3 regions of the Methylobacterium aquaticum genome follow, and region 3 is predicted to be linked to each of the others. Evidence: riboswitches for the same ligand, from Rfam matches in the RefSeq annotation. Region 3 holds a riboswitch; each other region holds the start of a gene.

Region 1 (4,080 bases), 3.3 Mb from region 3:
CGAGGAAGAACTCGACAGCCTTGTTCGGGAATTTGGAGTGGCGGCATCGGCAGCCGAGTTTGCATGATGAAGGCATGGCCGCCGTTCGGCTTGAAGGTCTTTGAGAGAGCGGAAGTTGTTCGAACAAGGCTTCAGCGTCCAGAAGACCATACGACGGTCATGCGGCACAACCTCGAAGTTCTTCGGGGTCTGGTGGATGTTCTTCGAGCACGCGCCAGCACACAGATAGAACTGGAAGCGCTACGCGTCGAGGTCCTTGAAGCGGAGGCGACGATCGCCTCTCTTGTCACTGATCTGGAGCACGAACGTGCATACGCCTCCCACCTAGAAAAGCGGCTTGCCGAATTCGAGGACGCCGCCGAGGCTGCTCAAAGATCACGCCCGCCACTGAGGATCGTGACTTTCAAGAAGGAGCCGAAGGACACCTAAGTTTTCGACCAAGCCGCAAGTCGGATCAACGGTACGAGCGACGACCCAGGAGATTGGCCACACGCATATCCCTGACGATCGCCACGTCGATCTTCTCGATCTCGGAGGCGAGATCTGGGCGAAGGGAAGCCGCCTCGGCCAACCGTGATCTGACAGCCAGCATCGTTTGGGGTGAGACACGCGCCGTCGCACCGCCGCGCCGTTTGAAGTCGCGAAGGTAGCTGCGATCCCTCGCGCAGAAGTTCAGAGAGAACGACTGATGCGAGTGGGTCAGGCCGAGGGCGATCACGGCGTTGGCGGTCGCGATGATTTGGTGTCCGTAGAGCATAGCCGGGATTGAGCAAGTGGGATAAATATATCTGTCAAGTTATTTAGGTTGATCATGAAGCCAAATTTCAGCATGAACTCTGTTGCCGATACCGCCATCGGTAGTTTCACGTTTACGGGCCCAAGCGACCAGATACTCCTTGATCGGACGCGCGAGTGGTGTGTGCATTTCATCGACAACGACTGGCGATACAGGGTCTACATGGAGACTGGAACGATCGCGTTCGACTTCGCCGTCCAGGGTGACGCTGATCTTTTCAGGAAGATCACGAAGAGGGCGCCGACCTTGATCACCTGCGTTTGAGTGGGAGTAGTTGCTGTCACCCTCCGAACACACATGCCCTGTAAAGCGAATCGCGACATTGACGACGCGCCGGTTGATCGGCTTCCCTGGACAGGACGGTTCCTCCCCGGAGGATCAAAAGGGAACACGGTGAGGGCGGAGAGCCCGATGCCGCGGCTGTACCCGCAACTGTGAGCGGCGAGCCTTCCACCACCGAAGTCACTGGGTGCCTCACCCGGGAAGACGGTGGCAGGCGCTGACCCGCGAGCCAGGAGACCTGCCGTCAGCCGTGGTCACACGCGAAACACGTCGGGCGGGATTTCCTGATGGGTGTCGAAGCGGATGCGCCTGCCTCCGCCTGAGACCTCGTTCGCGGTGACGTGCCACTGCCGTCCACCGAGGCTCCGTGAACCCGCCCCGTCTCCATTCGTCGCTGCGGCGCTGCGCTGTCGCCGCCTGCGCGATCACGCCCGTGATCACCGTCATCCCGAGCTACGCCCAGCCCGCAAGTCCCGCCGCGGCGGCTGACGCCACCATCCCGCTCGACCCGATCTCGGTCGAAGGCACCTTCACGGCGACGCCCAGCTATCGCGTCGAGGAACTCTACAGCGGCACGAAGACCATCACGCCGCGGCGCGACCTGCCCCAGCAGGTCGACGTCGTGCCCCGGGAGGTGCTGCGCGACACCGCCGCTACCCGCGTGGAGCGCGCTCTCGACTACGTCCCGGGGGTCGGCAAGCAGAACGACTTCGGCGCCCAGAACCTTGCCCTCTACTCCGTGCGGGGCTTCGCCACCCAGGACATCTTCCAGAACGGCTTCAACATCGCCCGCGGCTACAACGGCGCGCCCGATACCCAGAACGTCCAGTCGATCGAGGTGCTGAAGGGTCCGAGCGGGGCGCTCTACGGGCGCAGCGACCCGGGCGGCACCGTCAATATCCTTACCAAGCAGCCCGTGGCGTTGCCCTTCGTCGAGATGGGCACCCTGTTCGGCAGCTTCGGCACGGCGCGCACCACCGTCGATGCGGGCGGACCCCTGAACGAGGACGGCACTGTCCTCTACCGCTTCAACGGCGCGCTCGCCCGCCAGGACAGCTTTCGCGATTACGTCGACGGTGACCGCGTGCTGGCGGCGCCCGTGGTGAGTTGGCAGATCAGCCCCGACACCAAGCTCACCGTCGAGACGCAGTACCTGCGTAACCGCCAGACCTTCGACCGCGGCACCGTCGCGGTGAACGACCGCCTCGGCCTCGTCCCGCGCTCGCGGTTCTTCGGCGAACCGGGTGACAACTCGGTGTCGGAGAGCGGGATCGTGCAGGTGCGGCTGGAGCACGCCTTCAGCCCCGACTGGAACCTGCGGGTCGCGGGCCACTTCAACACCGGCAGCCTGACTGGTCTCCAGACGGGCGCTACCGGGCTGCTCGATGATGGGCGAACCCTGCTCCGCGAGTTCCGCCGCCACGACTTCACCTGGGGTGTGGCCATCGGCCAAGCCGAACTCGTCGGGCGCTTCGACACCGGGCCGTTCGCCCACACCCTGCTGCTCGGCCTGGAGCACGAGCGCTACAACAGCACCGAGAACCTGCTGCGCTCAACGCCGCGCATCGACCCGTTCGCGCTCGACCTGTTCAACCCGGTGTACGGCCAGCCCAAGCCGCCCTTCACGCGCCGCTACAGCGCCAGCGAGAACGTCGGCAACACCGCCGTCTACGCGCAGGACCAGATCGCCCTGAGCCCGGAGTGGAAGCTCCTGCTCGGCAACCGCACCGATTTCTACAACCAGACCTTCCGCGACAAGGTCGGTGGGGAACGCACCGAGCAGGACCGCACTGGCTTCTCGCCACGTGCCGGGCTCGTCTATCAGCCGCTGTCCTTCCTCTCGCTCTACGGCAACGTGGCGGCCTCCTTCCGTCCGAACACCGGCTTCGACAGTGCGACACGCCCCTTCGCCCCGGAGACGGGCTTCGGTTACGAGGTCGGGGCCAAGCTCGACCTCTTCACGGGCCTGAGCGTGACGGCCGCGGCCTTCCACATTGAGAAGGAGAACGTCCTCACCACCGATCCCAAGGACTTCTTCTTCCAGATCGCCGCGGGGGCCGTGCGCAGCCAGGGCTTCGACCTGAGCTTCGTCGGGCAGGTGACGCCCGAGTTCCGGGTGATCGGCGGCTACGCCTTCATCGACGCGGCGGTGACGCACGACGAGGTTCTGCGGATCGGCTCGCCGCTCCTCAACATCCCGCGCCACTCGGGCAGTCTGCTCGGCGTGTATGAGGTCCAGGGCGGCGACTGGAAGGGCTTCGGGATCGGCGGCGGCGTCCGGGCAGTCGGCTCGCGCCTGGGCGACAGCGGCAACGAGCGGTTCCGGCTGCCGGGCTACGTGCTCGCCGACGCCCTGGTCTACTACCGGTACGAGAACCTGCGCTTCGGGCTGAACGTCGACAACATCTTCGACGCAACCTACTACGAGCGCTCCTACAACTCGTTCTGGGTCGGCGTCGGCGAGCCTCGGCGCGTGACCGTCAGCATGACGGCTCGCTTCTGATGGGCGTGCATCGAGGGACGCTTCCGGCGTCGACAGGTGCACCGCTCACCTCTGAACGCATCGGCTCCGTCGATGCGCTCCGCGGGCTGGTGATGGTGCTGATGCTCCTCGATCACCTGCGCGAGACGTGGTTCCTGCACGTGCCCGTCGCCGATCCGATCGACGCCAGGACTGCCCTGCCAGCCCTGTATCTGGCCCGCCTCGCGGTCAGCCTGTGCGCGCCCGTCTTCGTCGCGCTGACGGGCGTGGCCGCATTCCTCTTCAGCACCCGGCACACACGGGCAGAGACACGCGCCTATCTGGTGAAGCGCGGTCTCGTGCTGATGGCCCTGGAAATCCTCTACCTCTCCGAACTGTACTGGGGGGTGGCCAGCCCGACCCTCTGGCTTCAGGTGATCTGGTGCATCGGCGTGTGCATGATCGTCCTCGCGGCACTGATCGGCCTGCCGCGCTCGGTCCTCCTCGCGATCGGGCTCCTGATCGTCTGCGGTCACAACCT
Region 2 (4,080 bases), 3.3 Mb from region 3:
CAGCCGTGACGGCGATCAGGCCCGAGGCCAGGATGACGATCGTCGAGTGGCCGAGGGAGAAGAAGAAGCCGACCGCGTGGGGCTTCTTGCCCTCCTGCATGAGCTTGCGCACCACGTTGTCGATGGCCGCGATGTGGTCGGCGTCGAAGGCGTGGCGCAGGCCGAAGCTGTAGGCCAGGAAAGCGGTCGAGAGCAGGACGGGCTGGTGGGCGAAGGTCGTGAAGGCCGCGGCCCAGGCCGCGATGTTGGCGGCGATCAGGACGGCGTAGACGAGCCCGACCTTTACCCTCAGACGGGCAGGCTGATCGTCGAAGGGATTGGGCAGCAAGGGTCCGCTCCGGATGGTAGGGCTCGTCTCAGTCAGGGAATGCCCGTCAGAACCGCCCCGCGAGGGTCAGGCGTACCGCAGTCGGTTCGACGGGGTGAAAGTGCCGATCGGCGACGGCTGCGGCCTCTCCGGGCAGGCGGGACTCGTAGTAGTAGGTGATCTGGTCGGCCTTGGCGTTCGTCAGGTTGAGCACGTCGAGGGCGAGGCTCACGCCATTGTCGAAGGTGTAGCCGATCCTACCGTTGAGCAGCGCGGTCGGCTTCGAGCGCACCGAGTTGTCCTCGATCAACGGCCGGGGGCCGAAGTACCGGAAGCGCAAGCTGCCGAACCAGCCCTGGCCTTCGCCGAAGGTGACGCCCGCCGACGCGATGGTGGTCGGCGCCTCCGGCACGCGCTGGCCGACAGGATCGCGGTCGGAGAAGCGCGCGTTGGTGATCGTCAGATCGCCCTCCAGCCGCAGCCAGGGCGTGATCGCGTAGTGGTTGCTCCATTCGATGCCGAAGCGCCGCGTCGGGCGGCTCGGCTCGGTAGTGCCGGTGTCGCCCTGGAAGAGGTTCTCGGAGGCGAAGTCGAGTCGGAACAGGGCGAGGCTGGTCTCCAACCCGGCGATCGAGCGGTTGCGGATCCCGACCTCGTAGCCCGTCGAGGGCACCAGGAAGGGCGAGCGGCTGATGTTGAACAGAGGGCTCGCCGGATCGACCGTCGCGGTGATGCCGCGGGCGTCGTTCGAGTGGAAGCCGCCGCCGTAGTTCAGGTAGATCTCGGTATCCGCCCACGGCCCGAACACCGCCCCGAGCTTCGGGTTGACGATGCTGTCGCGGGCGCGGCCCGAGTTCGCGGGCGTGTCGGAGCGGACGTCGGCATAGTAGCCGTCCGCCCGGAAGCCGACGCTGGTGCGCAGCCAGTCGGTCCAGCGCACCCGGTTCTCGTAGTAGAAGGCCGCGCTCGCCTCTAACACCCGATCGTCGAGCACGGTCGAGCGGTACTGCCGCGCCGTCGTGTTGAACAGGCCGACCCGGATGTCGTCGGTGCGGGTCTGCACGCCGATCTCGTTCTCCATCGGCAACCCGAACAGGTCGCCCTGGAAGACGCGGCTGATCTCGCCGCCACCGAGCACCCGGGCGTCGCGCTGGCGGAACTGGTCGCCGTTGATGGGGTCGTTGAGGAAGTAGGTGAAGTTGTTCCAGAGGTTCATCTGGTAGCGGATCACGTAGGCCGAGGCCCGCGTGATGCCGCCCGCGTCCGACTGGCTCCAGCGTCCGGAGAGCGAGAAGCGCCCGGTGTCGCCGCCATCGGTCGGGTCGAGGGTGCCGTAGCGGCCGATGAACCCCTCCGCCACCGCCCGCTCCGGGATCTGGTTCGTGGCGTTCCACTTGGCCCAATACGCCATGCCGGTGACGGCGAAGCCGTCCGTCGCGGTGCCCTGGCTGTAGCGGGCGACGCCGTTGAGCTTGCGCAGGGCGTCGGGCACGACCCACGGCCCGTCGTAGGTCTGCGCCTCGCCCGCCACCAAGAGGTTGCCCGCGCCGAGCGGCACCGAGGCCGACGAGAGCCCGCGCTTGAAGCCGAAGCTGCCGAGGGTAGTGAGGGCGAGGTTCCGGTCGAGCTTGTCGAGGTAGTCGATCCGCACCGAGCCCGCGGAGGCGAAGTCGCCGTCGCGGACGAAGTACGGTCCCTTGTGGAATTCGACCGCGCCGACCAGTTCGGGGATCAGGAAGTTGAGGTCGGCGTAGCCCTGGCCGTGGGCGTGGGTGCGCATGTTCACCGGCATGCCGTCGACGTGGATGGCGATGTCGGTGCCGTGGTCGAGGTTGAAGCCGCGGAGGAAGAACTGGTTGGCTTTGCCCTCGCCGGAATGCTGGGTGACGATCAGGCCCGGCACTTCCTCCAGCACCTCGCCCGGGCGGGTGACGGGGCGGCTGTTGATCTGGGCGCCCGAGATGATCCCGGCGCTGGCAGCATCGACAGGGCGAAGGCCGCCGCCGATCCCACTGATGCCTCCGACGTACCCGGCGCTGGCGGCAGCGCTGGACGACGCGGGCCGCGGCGCAGCGACTTCGATCTCGTCGAGGCGGATCTCGCCTGCCGCCTCCTGAGCGACAGCGGGAGGAGCCAACAGGAGCGCCGCGGCGCACGTAAAAACCGATGGAGCTATCGACAGGCGGGAAGTAGGCACGGGCGGGACCTGGGTAACGGCAGTGGCACGTCACCGCGAACAAGGCCGCCCGGATCCCGATGACCCGTATCGACACCCGCCAGGACACCCCGCCCGACGCGCTTCGCGCGTGACCACGACTGACGGCAGGTCTCCTGGCTCACGGGTCGCTGCCTTCATGCCGTCTTCCCGGATGGGTTCCATCCAGTGACTTGGTGGCGGAAGACTCACCGTTCACAGTTGCGGGGGCAGCCGGGGTCTTGGCGCTCGCGCGCCTCACCGCGTTCCCTTTTGATCCCCGAGGGGAACCGTCAAAACAACCCTTGGCGAGGATTGTGTTCGGCGTCAACGCGATGGCCAACAATCCCGTTAGCCGTGCCCTGGCCGCGACACAGCGGTCGTGCTCGATAGCACCGGGGGAGATTGTACGGGCGCAGGTAATCATGAGCCGTGTGCGGCTCCGAACCCGAGCGCGAGTACGACTGAGGGGGTTGAGCGCTGCTGTTCCAGTTGCACGACCGCCGTTCCGGCACCCAAAAAGGCTTTGCCGGGCTACCAACTCGACGAGTTCTTCCCATGTGCCTTCATGGAAAGCCAGAAGTCCTGCTCACCTCCATGCACTCGTTGTACTTAGCAGAAAATCGGTGTTGTTTTCTACGGGTCCGATGTCGGAATAACTATCGCACGAGTTCGTCGAATTCAAGTTTTTGTTCCTAAAACTCGTTGCGGCGAGATCTACGCCTTCGGCTTCGACCTCACCGGGCGTCCTCGCCCTCGGCTACTGCGCTTACGCGCCTCCGCCGAGGACTTCAGGCGCGCATGGGAGGGGAACTACTTCGCCTCCAACCCGCTCTCGAAGAACTTCTGGATCGATCTCCTTCGTCTCGCACTAGATCCTACGCTTTTCTCCCCCTCCACAACGCTCAACGAATAAGCGCTGTGGAAGAGGAGATGTAATTTCGTTCGCACTGAGTCGGAAACGGTCAATCAGCTACTTACTCGGATCTCTCCGAGGCAGGCGGTCACCCTGTACCTGCATTGCAGCCCTATCTCTGGCGCACCCTCGTAAAGTGCTTGGTCGGGATGGTCCGGGTGAGTGCTCGACGACGAAGTGTCGGAGCCCTTTCTCAACCGGGTCTTGCCCAATGCTGGTGCTTGAATGCCATGACGGTCGCCCCTTTCGGGGCATTCGTGGGATCGAGCGAATTGACGAACTCGACCTCCACGTGATCCAGCCGAAATTCTACAACGGCCTGGATCATCATTTACGTGCCTTTCACCGATCGCTGTCGGTCCGGGAGCCGTGCCGTTGCCCTACTTCAAGGGACCGTCCGCCCGATCGGTTGCTCTCACCTCATCCGTCCCGTCTACGGCCGACGCCTTCACGCGTCCAAGCACCTCAATCTCCGGGATAGTGTTTTGGCCGGGTCAGCCATCAGGATCTTGCGATCACCCTGAGCAGTATCTTGAACGACAATAAACGAAAATATTCGTTGTGACAATTTATTTATTATTGCAGCCATGCACGCCATGAGCAACGCAATTTTTTCTTAATGTCAAATTAAAACAAACCTCCATCAAGCAATTTAAGTTTTCG
Region 3 (4,080 bases):
TGTGCGGCACCGGCCTTATCCCACCCGCGACCTCATCCTGAGGTGCCGGAGCAGAGCGGAGGCCTCGAAGGAGGGCTCCAGTTGGCTCGGAGACTTCTGGAGCCCTCCTTCGAGGTCAGTCGATCTCCGATGGACCGACACCTGAGGATGAGGTTGCGGGTGGGATAGGGCCGGACGCCGTCGTGTATCGGACGCGGCTCACCGCTTCTTGCCGGAACCGACCTGCTCGTCCCAGCGGCGGAAGGCCACCACCATCTTGTCGGCGTCGAGGGGCATCTCGATCGGGTGGTCGGCGATCATCTTGTCGTATTCCGGCCGACCGAATTCCTTGAGCGCCGCGCGGCTCTCCGGCGGCGCCATGTCGAGGGTGACGCCCTTCACGGCCGGGCCGGGATAGAAGTAGCCCTCGTCGTAGGTATAGGCCTGCTGCGCCGGCTGGAGCAGGAAGGCCATCAGGTCGAGGATGACCGCCAGCTTCTCCTCGGGCACGCCCTTCGGCACCGCCATGTAATGGGCGTCCGCCACCCACCTGAAATTCTTGAGCGCCCCGACCTTGGCCTCGGCCGGCACCACGCCGAGCACCCGGGGATTGATGTCCCAGCCGGTGGTCGAGACCACGATGTCGCGGCTGCCCTCGCCGAGCTCCTTCATCGTCTGCGAGGTGCCGCCCGGGTAGTAGTCGACCGTCTCGCCGATCGCCTTCAGGTACTCCCAGGTCTTGTCCCAGCCCTTGTCCGGGTCGGTCGGGTTCGCGTCGCCGAGGATGTAGGGCAGGCCCATGATCCAGGTGCGGCCGGGACCGGAATTGGCCGGCCGGGCATACATGAACTTGCCCTTGTTCTGGCGCGCCCAGGCCAGAAGCTCGTCCGCCGTCGTCGGCACCGTCTTCACCCGCTCGGGCATGTACTCGATCAGCGGGCCCGAGGGATACCAGGCGACGCACAGGCCCTGGCCCTGCGCCAGGCCGTTCAGCCGGAGCGCGGCGGGCTGGTAGATGTCGGCGGGCTTCGGCAGCTGGCCGGCATAGGGCTTGAGATCGACCCACAGCTTCTGCTCGATGCCGGCGGCGATGCCGTCGGTCCCGGTGAGCACGAGGTCGATGTCGACCCGGCCGGCGGCCTGCTGCGCCTTGAGCTTCGAGGGCAGTTCCGGCGCCGGCGCCTTGGTGAAGGCGAAGCGCGAGACGATGCCGGGCTTTGCCCGGCGATAGGCCTCGATCGCCTTCTGGGTCAGCGCCAGGTTGCCCGCCACGTCGACCACCGTGACGACCACGGGCGATTTCGGCAGGGCCAGATCGGCCCGGGCGCGACCGCCGAGGACGAGCCCCGCCCCGGCCACGAGCCCCGCGACCGCCTTGCGGCGTGTGATCGTCATGTTTCCCCCGTCTTGCTGCGCGCGGGCTCTGCCGGCCCTTGATCGGGTACGGATCGCTCCGTACTTTCGTCCATTGGTGCACTAATATTTTAGGGCGTCAAGTCTGCGGGTGGGACAGGCGGCGGGGTGCATGCCACGGTGCGGGCCTGCCAGACGAGACATGCTGGTCCGGATCGCGACGACGCGAACGGCGCTTCTGGCAGACTGCAGAAAAGTGAACGATTTCCGCTTGATCCGTTGAAGAAAGGTAAGACGCGCTCCCCTCTCCCGTGTGGGAGAGGGGCCGGGGGTGAGGGTGGCGACGGTTCAGAAAAGAACTGAGCGATTGAGCCGCCCGCACGATGGCCTGAGCTTTACACGGAAACGCGCCACCCTCACCCCTACCCCTCTCCCACACGGGAGAGGGGATCCCGCGCCCGACTGGTCTCGGAACAGATCAGGCGAAATCCGCATCGCACCCGCGGGCAACCTCCCGAACACCATTGCTCCTCGGTAACCGAACGGCTAAGCTTGCGCCCGACGGTTCCCCTCGGGGATCAAAAGGGAACGCGGTGAGGGCGACGAGCCCGAGGCCGCGGCTGCCCCCGCAACTGTAAGCGGCGAGCCTTCCATCACTCATGTCACTGGGGACCCTCAAAGGTCCCTGGGAAGACGATGGCAGGCGTTGACCCGTAAGCCAGGAGACCTGCCGTCAGCCGTGGTCACACGCGAGCACGTCGGGCGGGGTGTCCTGATGGGTGTCGAGGCGAATGGCGAGGAGCCGTCGCCCCGCTGTCGTTCGCGGTGACGTGCCACAGCCTCGCGCCGTCCCGCCATGCCCGCCGCCCTCTCCGTCCGCCCCGCCGACCGGATGCGCTCGACGCCTCCCGCGGCTCGCCCGGGATTGTTCAAATGTAACTTTATAACGTTACATTTTTGGCGGGAACGGCTACGGACGGGACGACAGCCTGCCCTGGACTCCTTCATGCCCGCGCAACGCGCTCGCCGCTCCACCGCCCTCGCCACCACGATCCTGCTTGCCGCCGCACCGGCCTCCTCCGAGGAGATCGGCCTCGAGCGCATCGATGTCGCGGGTGCCCGCACCCGGGAGGAGGCCGCGCCCGGCCTCAACCTCGCGACGCCGTCGCGCTCCGGGTCCCGCCTCGGCCTCACCCCGTTCGAGACCCCGGGGAGCCTCGACGTCATCTCCGGCGAGACCATCCGGGCCCGGGGCCAGAACACCGTCGAGGAGGCGGTGACCCAGAACGCCGTCGGCATCTCCAGCGTCGCCGGGCCGGGCAACGGCAACCTGTCGTTTGCCAGCCGCGGCTTCGTCGGGCCGGGCTCGGTGCAGCAGCTCTATGACGGCACCCGGCTCTATGTCGGGGTCGGCACCGTCACCTTCCCGTTCGACACCTGGTCGGCGGAGCGGATCGAGGTCCTGCGCGGCCCCGCCTCGGTGCTCTACGGCGAGGGCGCGATCGGCGGCATCATCAACGTGGTGCCGAAGAAGCCGGTCTTTTCCCCGATCGGCGAGGCGCGGGCGGCGATCGGCTCGGACGGCCTGGCGCGGCTCGCCCTCGACACCGGCGGGCCGGTCGGCGAGAACCTGGCCTACCGGTTCAACCTCAGCGGCAACCGGGCCGACGGCTGGGTCAAGCCCGACGGCGACTTCCGCAATCTCGCCCTCTCCGCCGCGGTGACCTGGCGGGCGGCGCCCGATCTGAGCGTCACGCTCTCGCACGACCTCGGCTACAACGAGCCGACCCGCTACTGGGGCTCGCCGCTGATCGGCGGCCGGGTGCCCGACCGGCTGCGCTTCACCAACTACAACATCCAGGATTCGCAGATCGCCTGGTTCGACAACTGGACGCAGCTGCGCGCCGAGTGGAACCCCACCCCGGACATCACGATCCGCAACACCGCCTACCGCCTCTCGACCGAGCGGCATTGGCGCGACGTCGAGCAATACGCCTACCAGCCCGCGACCGGCCTGATCCGGCGCAGCGACTACATCGAGATCCTCCACCACGAGGAGCAGATCGGCAACCGCCTCGACGCGACGGTCCGCGGCAGCCTGTTCGGGTTCAAGACGGCGACGGTCGTGGGCTTCGACGTCAACCACATCGATTTCAGCCGCGACAGCAACGCGCCGTTCGACGGCGAGAGCGTCGTCGATCCGTACAACTTCGCCCAGGGCCGCTTCATCAACGTCGCGGGCACCCGCACCGACATCGTCTCGCGCACCCGCCAGGCCTCGGTCTTCGCCGAGAACCGGCTGGAGCTGACGCCGCAATTCGCCCTGGTGACGGGCGTGCGCTACGACGTGCCCCGGGTGGCGGTGAACCGGCCGCTCGCGGGCGCCGCCTTCGAGAAGACCTTCGACTCGGTGAGCACCCGCGTCGGCGCCGTCTACAACCCGACGCCCGACCTCGCCCTCTATGCCCAGTACGCCACCGCCGCCGATCCCCTGAGCAACCTGATCACCACCAGCGTGGCGCAGGCGCAGTTCCAGCTCGCCACCGGCGAGCAGGTCGAGGCCGGCGCCAAGGGCCTGTTCGACGGCGGGCGCGGCGAGTGGACCTTCGCCGCCTACCACATCCGCAAGGACAACCTGCTGAGCCCGGTCCCCGACCGGCCGACGCAGGTGGCCCCGGTCGGCAGCCAGTCCTCCCGCGGCGTCGAGGTCGCCTTCGCCTACCAGCTGTCGGACGCCTGGCGCATCGA

What was found. A riboswitch is a leader RNA that binds a small molecule or an ion and turns the genes downstream of it on or off. The one in region 3 is predicted to bind cobalamin.
Region 1: it holds a riboswitch for cobalamin, as region 3 does, so the genes downstream of both, F1D61_RS13300 (TonB-dependent siderophore receptor) here and F1D61_RS30545 (TonB-dependent receptor) in region 3, are expected to answer to the same signal.
Region 2: it holds a riboswitch for cobalamin, as region 3 does, so the genes downstream of both, F1D61_RS13275 (TonB-dependent receptor) here and F1D61_RS30545 (TonB-dependent receptor) in region 3, are expected to answer to the same signal.

What each region holds. Positions count from the first base shown of each region.
Region 1 covers NZ_CP043627.1:2,910,952-2,915,031, reverse strand. The annotation lists gene F1D61_RS13315 (hypothetical protein) at 1-67, shown strand, start outside; gene F1D61_RS13310 (hypothetical protein) at 64-429, shown strand; gene F1D61_RS13305 (hypothetical protein) at 455-757, opposite strand; cobalamin riboswitch at 1,142-1,338, shown strand; gene F1D61_RS13300 (TonB-dependent siderophore receptor) at 1,446-3,581, shown strand; gene F1D61_RS13295 (DUF1624 domain-containing protein) at 3,581-4,080, shown strand, end outside.
Region 2 covers NZ_CP043627.1:2,903,225-2,907,304, reverse strand. The annotation lists gene F1D61_RS13280 (HoxN/HupN/NixA family nickel/cobalt transporter) at 1-328, opposite strand, end outside; gene F1D61_RS13275 (TonB-dependent receptor) at 375-2,405, opposite strand; cobalamin riboswitch at 2,612-2,811, opposite strand.
Region 3 covers NZ_CP043627.1:6,608,385-6,612,464, reverse strand. The annotation lists gene F1D61_RS30550 (ABC transporter substrate-binding protein) at 199-1,374, opposite strand; cobalamin riboswitch at 1,878-2,081, shown strand; gene F1D61_RS30545 (TonB-dependent receptor) at 2,339-4,080, shown strand, end outside.